Regions from separate parts of the Lysinibacillus sp. FSL K6-0102 genome, predicted to be linked through region 1. Evidence: predicted binding sites of a transcription regulator. Region 1 holds the regulator's gene; the other holds the start of a gene.
What was found. Region 1 encodes CtsR, which represses protease genes until heat stress. Its sites were predicted from a motif close to ATGGTCAATAAAGGTCAAACA; they were not measured.

Region 1 (7,748 bases):
TTGGCAGCTTGGGCTGCTTGTTGACCAGATTGTGCATTATCATTATTACCTAATAGCAATAATACTTGCTGGCGAGCTTTATTTAAACCGACTCCCGCATTGTTTAAAACGCGAGCTGCCACGCCCTCACCCTCACGTATAAGCGCCAATAATAGATGCTCTGTACCGATATAGGAGTGACCTAGTTTACGTGACTCATCAACAGATAATTCAATTACTTTTTTAGCTCTTGGTGTATAATGAACGATTGGACCGACATCTTCTTTGCCCTTACCAACTAATTCTTCAATGCCAGCTTCAATCATTTGAGGACTAATATCAATGGCTTCTAACGCTTTCGCAGCAATACCGCCGCCTTCACGTATAAGCCCTAATAGAATATGCTCTGTACCGATTGATTCGTGCTTCCAACGAATAGCCTCTTCCTGAGCAAGCTGTAATACTTTTTGCGCGCGTTGTGTAAAACGATTAAACATCATATAAATCCTCTCCTTTTTCCCCATTTATAGGCTTATTCGCATGTTCTTGAGATAATGTCTCACGAAGCATCTCCGCTCGTACACGATCCCGCTCAGCAGGTGGTAATGCCTCACCTGCATAGTGCTGTAAAAAACCTGGTTGCATACTAACAACACATTCATTTAAGGTCGTTGTTTGTATACCATCAATCAATTGTAAATCTACTCCTAAACGAACATTAGATAGGCAAGTAGCAGCTTCCTCACTTGTTAAAATTCTTGCATGTGTAAGGGTACCTAAAGCTCGATATACGCGATCTTCTAGCGCAAGCTCTGCCTTTTCCATTAATTTACCTCTTGCATGCCGCTCTTTTTGAATAATCTTTTCAGCGACGCTTTGTATATCTGCTAAAATATCTTCCTCTGTCTTCCCAAGTGTAATTTGGTTAGACACTTGATAAACATTCCCTAAATTTTCGCTTCCTTCACCATATATACCTCTTACAGTCATTCCTAAGCGTGTCATGGCATTTATAATTTGATTCATTTGCCCAGTTAATGTAAGAGCGGGTAAATGCATCATGACGGATGCTCGTAGACCCGTACCAATATTCGTTGGACAGCTTGTTAAATAACCAAAAGTATCTCGAAAAGCATACGGTAATACTTTCTCTAGGATACGATCAATCTTATTTGCTTGTTCATAAGCACTTTGAAGTTGAAAACTTGCTGTCATACATTGAATGCGTAAATGATCCTCTTCATTCACCATAATGCTAACGGATTCGTCTTCAGAGAGTAGTATAGAGCCCACTTGCTCTTTTTTAGCCAGTTGCGGGCTAATCAAATGCTTTTCTACAAGAATTTGACGCTGTAAAGGGGTTAAATCCTTTATAGCAAAATAAGCATAATCATTTTGAAGCGTTGGGCTATCGCTGACAGCATGTGTAACGGCCTGTTCCACTTGCAGTGCCTCATTTTCTGAAAACGCTAATGGAAAACGATAGCCATCTAAATTTCGTGCAAGGCGGATCCGTGTACTAATGACGATATCTGAGTAATCATCTTTGATATGCATCCAAGTTGGTGTCGCACGCTCTAAAAATGATTCAATCATCATGTCACATCACCACCTTCAAATTGTAGATGCTTCTCTAGCTCTTTAACTTCATCACGTAGCTTCGCCGCTTCTTCAAACTGTTCCTCATCTACGGCGGATTTCATACGCTTGCGGATATCTTCTATTTGCTTTTTAATAACATACACATTACTGCGAGCACCAGGCATTTTTCCAATGTGTTGTGGACCTGCCTGAATACGATTAAAAAGCTTTGGCAAATGATCTCCAAATGTGTCATAACAGCTTGGGCACCCGAATTTTCCTTCTTTTAAAAACTGCTTATACGAAAATCCACATTGTGGGCATGTTTGCTGTTGTGGTTGTACCTGTTGTTTTTCCCCCACCTTTTGCCATGTAGGAGAGCCAAACCAGTTAGACAATAACTGTTGAATAGATACTGGCTCTTGTTTAAACTCTGCATGAAATGGATGGAATTGTGAGGCGCAGACGTCACAATAATGATGCTCTACTTTTTGCCCACTTTGAACTTGTGTTACTGTAACTGTCGCATTACGTTGTTTACAATGTTCGCATATCATTTCCATCACCTCACTATTTTTGTTGTTCATATTTTATTGTTGTCAGCATTGCTCGCAATATTTTTGATCGAATGACATCTCTTAATGGGAGATGCAAGTCGATCGTGGAGCGATCAATTGCTGCTAACATTAATTTCGCTTCTCGCTTGGAAATTACCTGCTCATCAATGAGTCGATAAACCAAATCTTCTGCCATTGTTTGTGATGCCCCACCTTCAATTTGCCTGAGAACATCGTCGATTAAATCAATCTGTGAATTCGCGCGGACACGTAAAATTCGAATGTATCCACCACCACCACGTTTGCTCTCAACAAGGTAACCCCGCTCGGCAGTAAATCTTGTATTAATAACATAATTTATTTGTGATGGTACACATTGAAATTTATCAGCGATTTCACTACGTTTAATTTCAATATGCCCTTCTCCACCTAATTCAAGTACTTGCTTTAAGTAACCCTCTATGATGTCTGATATATTACGCATTTTAGGAATACACCTCGCTTGCTTCACTGACTTTGACTATCTTTGACTTTCTTTGAGTATATTATACAAAACGCTTGAAAAAAATTGCAATGATTTCGCCCATAGAAAAGTGGAAAGTCTTGAAAAAGGCTTTTTAAGAGCCGAAAAGAGCCCTTTTTCGATCATTTGTTTACGGTTTAATAATTTCCTTATACACCTAATGTACCCTTATTCGTCATAGAAAAAACGCAAGCATATGCAACTAGCATATACTTGCGTCTATGAAAATTATACCCAGCGACCAACAATTGGATAACGCCAAGGTTCATCAGACAATGCTTTTACGATACCGATGATCGGTACCACAAATACCATAATGCCGAAAATGATTAAAAATGGTAAGCCAATAAGGACAAAGCTTAAACCAACAGAGATAGCGATTAAAACACCCATGACAATTTGGAATAGTAGTGCTTGAATAGAAATTGCCTTTACTTCCTCATCCGAACTAATTAAAAAGAAAATAATGGGCACTAACCATGGCGCAAAAAATGCACTTGCGTGTATGATTACTTTAGACCATTTAGTCTCCATATATATCAACCCTTTCTTTGAACTTTATTCTATGTTTTATGTACTACTATTTACGGAACTATACCCGCAATAGTTTCACATTAAGAAAGATTTTTTAAAATTTTTTTGAAAGGCTGTGAGGAGCGTTGGAATTTAACAACACATTAGCAAATGAATATGAAAAGGGTATTCGCCGTACATTGCCTAGTTATGATGCCATGCTACGTTTAATACAAACTTTTTATCATTCTAGGCTATCAGAAAATGCTAACATGCTAGTCGTGGGAGCAGGAAGTGGCAATGAAATTATACAGCTTGCAGAAGGAAGACCTCACTGGTCATTCACTGGCATTGATCCATCAGAATCCATGCTTACTATAGCTAAAGAGCGTTTACTCACTCTTCCTAATGATATGTCATTCCATCAGGCTACAATACTTGATGCTTCGCTGCCCTCTACTCAGTATGATGCGGCAAGTTGTGTTCTCGTCTTGCATTTTATTCATGATTATAAAGAAAAGCTCGAAACAATAACAGAAATAGCAAGACATTTGAAACCTGGAGCACCATTTGTCCTTGTTTCAAAATATGGTCAGCTAGGCTCTTTAGAAACAGAACTACAATTTGATTTATGGCGTTCTTATTGGCTACAGCATACTAGACTTTCTTTATCCGATGTAGCAGAGATGGAAAAATCCATTCGTTCCCTTTCTTTTATGAGTGAAGAAGAAATTTTAATACTTTTACAAAGTGCGGGTTTTACTAAACCTTCTAGATTTTTTGCCACTACTTTGTTCGGTGGTTGGGTATGCTTTAAAGAGGAGCGCTAACTATTTTGTAGTAAATAATTTGAGGTGAAAACCGTGATAAGCACCATTGGCATTACAAAGCAACAACAATTGTTAAAGGATTTTCCATTAGAAGAGATACATCAGCAAGAATTTGAATGGTATTGGGTTGATTTTAATTGTCCTACAGCCGAGGAGGAATCATTGTTGGATACATTTTTCCACTTTCACCCTCTCGCTATTGAAGATTGCTTAATGAGGTTGCAGCGTCCTAAGCTCGATTTTTATGATGATTTTCATTTCTTTGTCATTCATCGGGTAAACGAAGAGACGTTAGCTGCGGAGGAGGTTAATATTTTTGCCTCCAATAAATTCATCATAACCTTCCATAAAAATTCTGTCCCTGAGATAGAGAAGGTGCAAAAGATGCTGGAAAACCAACCGAAGAATTGGGAGCGAGGTACTGTATACCTAACGTATCAAACTATCGATAAAATTGTTGACAGTTATTTTCCACTCGTTTATAAAATTGAAGATCATCTAAATGCTTTAGAAGGTGAACTTACATACCAAAGTAATGTAAATGCCATGAAAATTGTCTTCGAGTTCCGTAGTGACTTGCTTGACTTAAGACGTACTATTTTACCAATGCGTGATCTCTTATATCGCATTCTCAATTCTTACCGTTTCTCACTAAAAAAATCGGAGAGAGCTTATTTTGGAGATATCTACGACCATCTACTTAAGCTAACAGAGATGGTTGAATCTAATCGAGAGCTTACAGCAGACATGCGGGATAGTTATATGGCTATGAGTTCTAGCCGCATGAATGGCATTATGATGACTTTAACAATTGTATCAACTATCTTTATACCACTTACCTTCATTGCTGGTGTGTATGGGATGAATTTCGATAACATGCCTGAGCTACATGGGCAATACAGCTATTTTATTGTACTTGGGATTATGATAATTATCGTTATCTTTATGTTGGCTGTCTTTAAACATAAAGGCTGGTTTAAACTGTTTAAACCATAAAAAGACTGCTCGTTTTAATGAAAACGAGCAGTTTTTTTAATCTATTAATACGGTCCTTTGTCATCAATCTTATTATCACCCTGCTGTGGAAATAAAAAGTAGGCTAATACCCCTGATCCCAAAGCTGCACATATGGTAATTAATAATTGCTCAACATCTGGTACCTCAGCATGGTAGTTTCGTAGCATATAAACAGAACCAATGGCAACAATCACCATGACAGGAATAACAAATTTAAAACGTTTTTTCTCCATACCACCCCTCCTTCCATTTTTTATTTTCGTACGATTTTTAGATTGCTAAACAGTTCGTATTTTACAGGTTTCCTATTTTAAATTCAAATTTACATCGCTTCACCATTTGGACTAACAATAAAGTAAAAAAATAAAGAAATATCCAATTTTTTAACCAAATATTCAGCAAATAATAGTAAAATAGATTTAATCCCATTTATTTATTAAATATACAAACCTAACAAATTTCAAAAGTGCTTATTTACTTACAATTTATTATGGATATTAAGAATGGAGCAAATAATAATGAGTTGGTTTTCAAAAAATAGTAGTTCTAGCTACGCAATTACATTAACACCTGAAAATTTTAAGAGCGGTGTACAGTTAGATGTATTGAACCACCCCAATCTTCAAAAACAATTACAACTTTTAAATTTAACACTTGAGGATTTAGCTATCATTAAGCAGCTACAGCCTTTAGCTAAAGACTTAATTCCTGAAATGGTGGAGAAATTTTATGCAGCCATTAGTTTGAGCCAAGATTTACTTGATATTATTAATAGAACATCACATATTGATCGTTTGAAAATCACGTTACATAAACATTTAAGTGACATTTTTGAAAGTCATATTAATGATGCCTACATTGCTGAGCGAAAAGCCATTGCTGAGGCTCACGTTCGAATTGGCTTGCAGTCAAAGTGGTATATTGCCTCATTCCAGTCACTCACTACTACTTTTGCAAACTTTGTGAACGAGGTGGATATTTCTAAAACAGATGCTATTCGTGCTATAAACGCTTTTTGTAAAATCATTAATTTTGAGCAACAACTCGTGATTGAGGCATATGAAAAAGAGGAAGAACGTATTCGCTCAGCAGCAGATGCAACAAAAAATTCCCTTGTAACGACGATCCAAAGTACTGCAGAAGAGCTTAATGCCATTAGTGAAGAAACAGCCGCATCATTATTAGTGATTTCCTCACAAACAGATGATATTGCTGTAGCAACCAAGCAAGGATTGAACTTCGTAGCAGATACACAAGATAAATCAAGACGAGGCCAACAGCAATTGAAAGAACAAAATGATTTAATCCAAGTTATTTTGCAAAGTGTCAATGGTCTTGAGGTAACGATGAACCAACTACGTACCTCTTCTCAAAAAATTTCTGAAATCGTTGGGCTAGTTACAGGCATTGCTGATCAAACCAATTTATTAGCATTAAATGCTTCTATTGAGGCTGCACGAGCTGGAGAACATGGGAAAGGTTTTGCAGTAGTGGCTGAGGAAGTTCGTAAACTTGCGGAGGAAACAAAAAATGCCGTCCAAAATGTTTCTCACCTTATTAAGGAAACAGAAAGTAATATTACGACTATGGCTAATTCAGTTACTAATGTTGATCAAAAAATTCAACATAGTGTCAATACACAAGAAAGTTTATCCAAGTCATTTAATGATATTGCTGATGCAGTTTCTGGCATTCAGCAGCAATACGTAAATACATCGAGAGATATTTCAGCTATATCTAATTTAATCACTGAATTATCGCAAGGTGCTACACTAGTCTCTTCTTCTTCCGACTCGCTCATTAATGTTGTCAATGAACTAAATATGTAAAATAAAAAAGGGAACTCATTTGGAGTTCCCATTTTCCTTAATGCGGCAATGCACGTTTTTGTTTACGGTGCTCTCGTCTTGCTGGCCCAGTTTCAAATAAACGCTTCTCTTCATCTGTTTCAGGATAGATTGAGGGAACTGGTACGGGTTTCCCTTCCTCATTTACTGCAACCATCGTGACAAATGATTCTGTCGTTAATTTTTCCTCGCCAGTCTCAATATTGCGAGAAACAACGCGAACATAAACCTCCATTGAAGAACGTCCTGTAGACGAAACAATACTCTCGATTTCAAGAATATCTCCTACATGTGCAGCGGATAAAAAATCAACCGAGTCAATAGAAGCTGTCACTACAAGGCCTTTCGCATGTTTCATTGCTGTAATAGCAGCAATTTCATCAATATAAGCTAACACTCTTCCACCGAAAATAGAATTGTGATTATTTGTGTCTGGGGGTAATACGAGACGCGATTGAACCGTACGTGATTGGCTCATGGGTACAGCGTTGTTTGGCATAATTCTTGCAACTTCCCTTCTCATGTTGTTCTTTCGTCATCGTATCGCAGAAAAAGAGCTGATGCAAATTTAGAACGATTTTTTAATCGAAATAAATTTCATATCAGTCATTTCTTCTATAGCCCACTTAATTCCTTCACGTCCATAACCACTCATCTTTACTCCACCATATGGCATGTTATCTACTCGGAATGTCGGAATATCATTAATAATGACAGCACCAGCCTGTAATTCATCTGCTGCATATAAAGCATCTGACAATATATTCGTGTAAATACCTGCATTTAGGCCAAGGTCCGACTCATTTACAAGTCGAATTGCGTCGTCTAATGTTTCATATGAAACAATTGAGACGATTGGTGCGAATGTTTCCTGACAAACAATTTTCATATCAGCTGACAC
Region 2 (7,748 bases), 3.9 Mb from region 1:
GATAAAACAGTTCCTTTTCACGAAACGTATAAATTTTATGAAACATTACGGGAATACTATGAAGCAAACCCTGAATATTTAAAGTTCATGGTTAACAAAAGGGCTGGACATGCTGTACCACGTGACGGTATGCTAGCAGCTACAGCATGGCTTGCACAGCATTTGGCATAACAGGGTGCATCTGCTATGATAAGGTTAACACTATGATGGAAGGAGAAATACGAATGGATCAGGATATGAAAGATAGCATGTTAGGTGCTTTAGAAAACGTAATTGATCCTGAGCTTGGCATTGATATTGTCAACTTAGGTTTAGTATATGATGTGGAATTAGATGATGAAGGTGTTGCAACTGTTACGATGACACTAACATCTATGGGCTGTCCACTTGGTCCAGTCATTGTGGATCAAGTGAATACGGCGTTAGGTGAACTTCCAGAAGTGAAAAGTACAAATGTTAATATTGTATGGAATCCGCCTTGGTCGAAAGATAAAATGTCACGCTATGCCAAAATGGCATTGGGCGTACGTTAAAATGGCTTATTTAAAACCCTGCTTATTTTTCAATAAGCAGGGTTTTTGCTTGTAACGAAACTAATCGATACGGCATATTTGTAATGGACAATTTTCACAGGCAATTTCATTTTTTAAAAATTGTAAATCATGAATGGTAATAAATCCTTTATCAAAAGTGATAATCTCATGTTTTTTTAAATCATTCAGCATACGATTAATCATTTCCCGACTTGTCGCACACAGATTTGCAATTTCTGTATTTGTTAGCTGAAAATCAATAAAAATCGAGTCATTTTCTACAGGTTTACCATACGTATTGGACAGCCGAATGAGCGTTGAAAATAGAGCACCTTTTTTACCGTTTAACACTAAATCGCGCAAACGACTCTGATGCTTTAAGTTTTCTGTTTGTAGCCACTTCATGTATTCCACCATAACTGTCGGCTGCTCTTCTAGTAAATGCTCCAAAGATTTACGACTCAAAACATACAACGTAGAGGGTTCTAAAACTTTGGCAGTCATTGAATTATAGACGAGATTACAAAATAACGAACCTTCTCCTATTATGCTGTCAGGGCCACAAATACGAATGGTTAATTCCTTACCCGTCTCGGATTCTTGGCTAATCGAAATAACACCTGATTGGATGTAATAAATTTCTTTTGCCCGTTCACCCTCTAGAAAAATTTTATTTCCTTTATTCACTTTGATAAAAACACCGTGGTTTTGAAAAAGTTCTTTAATTTTTTCAAACATATTATCCATTAAAACCATATCTCCAACACATCGCTTTCTTTTTGTAATAAATGGCGATTATTACAAAAGGATAGTGGATTTCGATACTAAAACATAGAAACATACCATTATTATAACGTAAACTTCCATAATAAGTGAAAAAATTTTAGGACGATTTCTTTGCTAAGCATTGTCGAGTGATGTAAAATAAAGTTAGTCAAAAAAGGTCAAACTTTTTTAATGAATAAGAATGGGTATATAAATAATGAGAAATATGAAAAAAAGGAGTGCTAGCTATGCAATTTCAACAAACAGACAATAAAAAACCATTAGAACAATTTGGGCGCAATTTAATTGAAGAAGTAAAAAACGGCAAGATGGATCCTGTTATCGGGCGTGATGAAGAAATTCGAAATGTAATTCGTATTCTAACACGTAAAACGAAAAATAATCCTGTATTAATCGGTGAACCAGGAGTTGGTAAAACGGCAATTGTGGAAGGTTTAGCACAGCGTATTGTTAAAGGTGATGTACCAGAAGGCTTGAAAGAATGTGTATTATATGAATTAGATATGAGTGCGTTAATCGCTGGTGCAAGTTATCGTGGACAATTTGAAGAACGCTTAAAAGGTGTGCTAAAAGAAGTAAAAGAATCAGAAGGACAAATCATTCTATTTATTGATGAAATTCATACGATCGTAGGTGCAGGAAAAACAGATGGCGCTATGGATGCAGGAAATATGCTAAAACCTATGCTAGCACGTGGTGAATTACACTGTATTGGTGCTACTACCTTAGACGAATATCGTATGTACATTGAAAAGGATCCTGCCTTAGAACGTCGATTCCAGCAAGTACTAGTACGTGAGCCATCTATAGAGGATACGGTATCCATTTTACGTGGTTTAAAGGAACGCTTTGAATTACATCACGCAGTACGTATTCATGACAGAGCAATTGTTGCGGCAGCAGAACTATCCAATCGCTATATTACAGAACGATTTTTACCTGATAAGGCCATTGATTTAATTGATGAGGCTTGTGCAATGATTCGTACAGAAATTGATTCAATGCCACAGGAATTAGACGCAGTCACACGTCGTATTATGCAGCTTGAAATTGAGGAACAGGCATTGCGTAAGGAAAAGGACGAGGCAAGTAAAAAACGTCTGGAGCAATTACGCGAAGAATTAACTAAGTTAAAAGAATCATCTAAGGGCATGCGACAACAATGGGAAGCAGAAAAAGAAAAACTACACGATATTCAGAAAAAACGTGAAACATTGGATAAATATCGTCGTGATCTAGATGAGGCAGAAAGTAAATATGATCTAAATAAAGCTGCTGAATTACGTCATGGTAAAATTCCAACACTTGAAAAAGACATTCAGGTACTTGAAAAGGAATTAGAGAACGGTGCAGAATCTCGTATTTTACGTGAAGAGGTAACAGCAGATGAAATCGCAGCAATTGTTTCACGTTGGACAGGAATCCCTGTAACAAAATTAGTAGAGGGTGAGCGTGAAAAACTATTACGTTTAAAGGATACATTACATGAACGTGTGGTTGGACAAGATACAGCAGTTCAATTAGTGACAGAAGCGGTATGGCGTGCACGTGCAGGTATCAAAGATCCACACCGACCTATTGGTAGCTTTTTATTTTTAGGTCCAACTGGTGTGGGTAAAACAGAACTTGCCAAGGCACTTGCAGCACAGTTATTTGATTCAGAAGATCACTTTATTCGTATTGATATGAGTGAATACATGGAGAAACATAGTGTGTCTCGACTTGTTGGGGCTCCTCCAGGCTATGTGGGCTATGAGGAAGGTGGACAACTAACGGAAGCAGTTCGCCGAAATCCTTATTCTGTGGTGCTACTAGACGAGATTGAAAAAGCTCATCCTGATGTGGCGAACATTTTATTGCAAATTTTAGATGATGGGCGCATTACAGATAGTCAGGGACGAATGGTGAATTTTACAAATACAGTAGTCATTTTAACTTCGAATATCGGATCAAGTTATTTAATGGAGGCAAAGGAAAATGATGCGGCTGTGGAGGACTTAGTCATGTCAGCCCTACGACAACATTTTAAACCTGAGCTATTAAACAGAATGGATGATATCATCTTCTTCCATGCATTATCTACTAAACATTTTACTGCGATTGCCTGGAAGTATGTGGAGCAATTGATTAAACGTGTCGCAGAGCAAGAAATTACTTTATCTGTCGAGCAAGAAGTCATTGATTGGGTAGTAGAGCAAGGGGCAGATGCCCAATTTGGAGCAAGACCACTAAAACGCTTTGTACAGCGACATATCGAAACAGCCGTTGCTAGAGAACTATTACGCGGAGAAGTTTTACCAGGGGAGACGTTGCATGTGAAAATGCATGAGGGTCAATGTGTTGTGGAAAAATAACAGAAAAAACCTGTTCGGCATGAAGCTGAACAGGTTTTTTCTAGCTGAATTAATGATGGTCTGCAGCTTCTGGTGTAGGGTCGTTTGGAATGATTGCTCCAATAATAAAGATAAGGATGGAGAATACAACAGAAACGATTGCTCCAGTTTTGAAATCAAATGGTACACCAAGTACAGAGCTGACTACGTAGTTTAACATAGAAACTAGTAGGAATGACCATATGAACGTTACGATATATTGCATTAATTTCACCTCAACCGAACTTTTTTCATCATAAGGTTTTACTCATATTCATTATCATATCATAACATAAATCAAAAAAAAATGAACCATTTATGTGAAACATGGCGATTTTGTCACAACAAATATGAGATTTAGTATTTTATGTTTGGTAATGTAAAGTATTTAGGAACAGCTCCGAAATAGGGGAATGCGCTCCTAAGCGGGTGAAAAGTGCTCCAAAAGGGAAGAACACCGCTCATACATGATGCAAGGTGCTTTGAAAAATAATGAACAAGCTCAACAAAGTACGATAGATAAAGCTCTAAACAGAATAACCTCATTCCATAAAATTCTTCACTTCTATATTCAAAGAACACTACCCTCAGCCGCATAAATTTTAAATCATCTTGCGTCATTCCTTTTATATGCGTTATAATTATGACCAGTTACTAATAATTGATAGTAAGAAAGCTGAGGGGTTGCTATATGAACGCTGGTATTATAGGAATAGGCAAATATGTTCCTGAGAAGGTCGTTACAAATTTTGATTTGGAAAAAATCATGGATACTTCTGATGAATGGATTCGTACTCGAACAGGCATTGAAGAACGTCATTTTGCGGCAGATGATCAGGAAACTTCAGATTTGGCAGTAGCTGCTGCAAAAGAAGCTATTGCAAATGCGGGTATTACGCCTGAGGAAATTGGTTTAATTCTTGTAGCAACTGTCACACAGGATCAAACTTTTCCAAGTGTAGCTTGTATGATTCAGGAACAAATCGGAGCAGTAAATGCTGCAGCAATGGATCAAGCAGCAGCATGTGCAGGATTTATATATAGTTTAGTGACAGCAAAGCACTTTGTTGAGGCAAATGCTTATAAATATGTCTTAGTAGTAGGTGTTGAAAAGCTGTCTAAAGTCGTTGATTGGGAAGATCGCAATACAGCTGTATTATTTGGCGATGGTGCCAGTGCAGCTATCATTGGGCAAGTCTCTGAAGGTAGAGGTATTCTATCCTTTGAACTTGGTGCAGATGGTACAGGCGGAAAGAATCTTTATTTAACGAAGCAAGATACAATTGCGATGAATGGTCGTGAAGTGTTTAAATTTGCTGTTCGACAAATGGGTGAATCGGCTGTTAATGTATTAGAGAAAGCGGGATTAACAAAAGAAGACGTTGATTTCCTAGTGCCACATCAGGCAAATATACGTATTATGGAATCTGCACGTGAGCGTTTAGAGCTACCACCAGAAAAAATGTCAAAAACGATTCATAAATACGGAAATACTTCAGCAGCATCTATTGGTATTTCCTTGGTAGATGAGCTCGAAGCAGGTAAGATTAAAGAGGATGATTTATTAGTCCTTGTAGGTTTTGGTGGCGGCTTAACATGGGGTGCCGTAGCCATGAGATGGGGAAAATAAGTAGGAAAAATGCTTGAGGGGAGTAAGACAATGAGTAAAAGACGAGTAGTAATTACAGGAATTGGCGCAGTTACACCACTAGGAAATAGCATCGAAGAAACATGGGCAAACATTAAAGCTGGTAAATCTGGCATTGGTGAGCTGACACGTTTAAATAAAGATCTTTTTGCCGCAAAAATCGCCGCAGAAGTAAAGGACTTTGATATTGAAAAATACATTGATCGTAAAGAAGCACGTAAAATGGATCGCTTCACACAATACGCATTAGCGGCTTCTATTATGGCAATGGAAGATGCACAGCTAACAATTGATGAAGAGCTAGCTCCACGTGCAGGTGTATGGATTGGTTCTGGTATCGGTGGGATGGAAACATATGAACAACAATTTTTAACATTCCAAGAGCGTGGCGCAAGACGTGTTAGTCCTTTCTTTATCCCAATGATGATTCCTGATATGGCATCTGGCCAAGTCTCTATTCACTTTGGTGCAAAGGGGATAAATTCTTGTTCTGTAACGGCATGTGCTTCAGGCACAAACTCTATTGGTGATGCCTTTAAAGTAATTGAGCGTGGAGATGCTGATGTTATGATTTCTGGTGGTGCTGAATCACCAATCGTAACAATGGCGGTTGCAGGTTTTTGTGCCAATACAGCACTATCATTAAATCAAGATCCACAAGCTGCATGTCGCCCATTCGATAAAAACCGAGATGGCTTTATTATCGGAGAAGGAGCGGGTATTGTCATTTTAGAAGAATATGAACATGCAAAAGCTCGTGGTGCCAAAATCTATGCTGAAGTTTTAGGTTATGGTGCAACTGGGGATGCGCATCACATTACGGCTCCAGCTCCAGAGGGTGAAGGTGCAGCACGTGCGATGACGCAAGCATTAACAGATGGTGGCGTAGAGCCATCACAAGTTGATTATATTAATGCCCATGGTACAAGTACGCCATATAACGATTTATTCGAAACACAAGCTGTGAAAACTGCTTTTGGTGATCATGCGTATAACCTTGCAATGAGCTCAACAAAATCTATGACGGGTCACTTATTAGGAGCAGCAGGTGGTGTGGAAGCTATTTTCACAGCATTAGCCCTTAAAGAAGGGATTTTACCACCTACAATCAATTTAAAAGATCCTGATCCTGAATGTGATTTAGATTATGTTCCAAACGAAGCAAGAGAAGCAAATATTCAATATGCAATGAGTAATTCTCTTGGTTTTGGTGGTCATAATGCAAGTCTCCTATTCAAAAAATATGAAGCATAATAGATAAACATAAAAAAACGTCAGCCAAATTTAAATGGCTGACGTCTTTTTTTATAGTTTTGTGAATAAATGATAAGTAAGAAGAAATAGAAAGGATGCCATTACTATGTTTCGTCTCTTTTTATTTTTAGTAAGTTATGGCTTAATGATCCTCTCTGTAGGGAATCTCATATTGTATTTAAATTACCGCACACTAGGTTATTCATGGAAGGTTGTTTTCAAATTTATTTTTCAAACAACAGAATTTTATATGGCGGTAGGAGCCTGTATCATCATCTGCGCAGTTGTGCTTGATTTGGGCTTTGATCGATCCTCAGACAAGCCGTAAGTTTAGCGACGTGCGCGACCAAGACCCATAGCATCTTCCATACGTTTTAATGTAGCACTAGCAATCACATTCGCCTTTTCAGCACCTTCATCTAGAATGACATCTAATTCTGATGATTCTACTAGATGATAGAATTTCTCTTGAATAGGTGTTAGGTGTTCAATTACTGCTGTTGCTACACCCTGCTTGAATCCACCATAACCAATTCCCTCATATTTTTTGACTAAATCTTCAACGGCTACCCCTGAAATAGCTGATTCGATTGTCAATAAATTTGAAACACCTGGTTTATTTTCCACATCAAATGCAACGATGCCGTCAGAGTCAGTTACAGCTGATTTAATTTTTTTCTCAATGTCTTTCGCAGTATCTAATAAGCGAATTGTCGCTTTCGTATTTGGATCTGATTTACTCATTTTCTTTGTTGGCTCTTGTAAGGATTTAATGCGTGCGCCAGCTTTAGGTAATTGAATTTCCGGAATTGTTAAAACATCGCCAAAGCGTTTGTTAAAGCGTTCTGCAAGGTCACGAGTTAGCTCAATATGCTGCTTCTGATCATCGCCGACAGGGACAATATTTGTGTTATAAAGTAGAATGTCTGCAGCCATTAGCGGTGGATATGTTAAAAGAGCAGCAGATACGCTTTCCTTACCATGTGATTTATCTTTGAATTGTGTCATACGTTCTAGCTCACCAATAGACGCAACACATTGTAACATCCATCCTGCCTGAGCATGCGCTGGCACCTCTGATTGAATAAATAATGTCGATTTTTTAGGGTCAATGCCAGTAGCAATGTAGGTAGCAGCAAGCTTACGAATACTTTC

Region 2: NYE73_RS03605 (ATP-dependent Clp protease ATP-binding subunit) is a predicted target of CtsR. The motif match lies at 1,464-1,484, and genes of this name have one in related genera.

What each region holds. Positions count from the first base shown of each region.
Region 1 covers NZ_JBBOPH010000001.1:4,666,159-4,673,906, forward strand. Annotated here, with positions in the region: gene NYE73_RS23760 (ATP-dependent Clp protease ATP-binding subunit) at 1-479, opposite strand, end outside; gene NYE73_RS23765 (protein arginine kinase) at 469-1,578, opposite strand; gene NYE73_RS23770 (UvrB/UvrC motif-containing protein) at 1,575-2,117, opposite strand; gene NYE73_RS23775 (CtsR family transcriptional regulator) at 2,131-2,601, opposite strand; gene NYE73_RS23780 (DUF4870 domain-containing protein) at 2,869-3,174, opposite strand; gene NYE73_RS23785 (class I SAM-dependent methyltransferase) at 3,300-3,983, shown strand; gene corA (magnesium/cobalt transporter CorA) at 4,017-4,979, shown strand; gene NYE73_RS23795 (hypothetical protein) at 5,024-5,233, opposite strand; partial or broken gene NYE73_RS24750 (protoglobin domain-containing protein) at 5,519-6,064, shown strand; gene NYE73_RS24755 (methyl-accepting chemotaxis protein) at 6,185-6,829, shown strand; gene NYE73_RS23805 (acyl-CoA thioesterase) at 6,867-7,346, opposite strand; gene NYE73_RS23810 (aldehyde dehydrogenase family protein) at 7,416-7,748, opposite strand, start outside.
Region 2 covers NZ_JBBOPH010000001.1:776,888-784,635, forward strand. Annotated here, with positions in the region: gene NYE73_RS03590 (prolyl oligopeptidase family serine peptidase) at 1-171, shown strand, start outside; gene NYE73_RS03595 (metal-sulfur cluster assembly factor) at 225-533, shown strand; gene NYE73_RS03600 (Crp/Fnr family transcriptional regulator) at 594-1,280, opposite strand; gene NYE73_RS03605 (ATP-dependent Clp protease ATP-binding subunit) at 1,547-3,673, shown strand; gene NYE73_RS03610 (YjzD family protein) at 3,723-3,917, opposite strand; gene NYE73_RS03615 (beta-ketoacyl-ACP synthase III) at 4,383-5,321, shown strand; gene fabF (beta-ketoacyl-ACP synthase II) at 5,352-6,593, shown strand; gene NYE73_RS03625 (hypothetical protein) at 6,700-6,921, shown strand; gene trpS (tryptophan--tRNA ligase) at 6,924-7,748, opposite strand, start outside.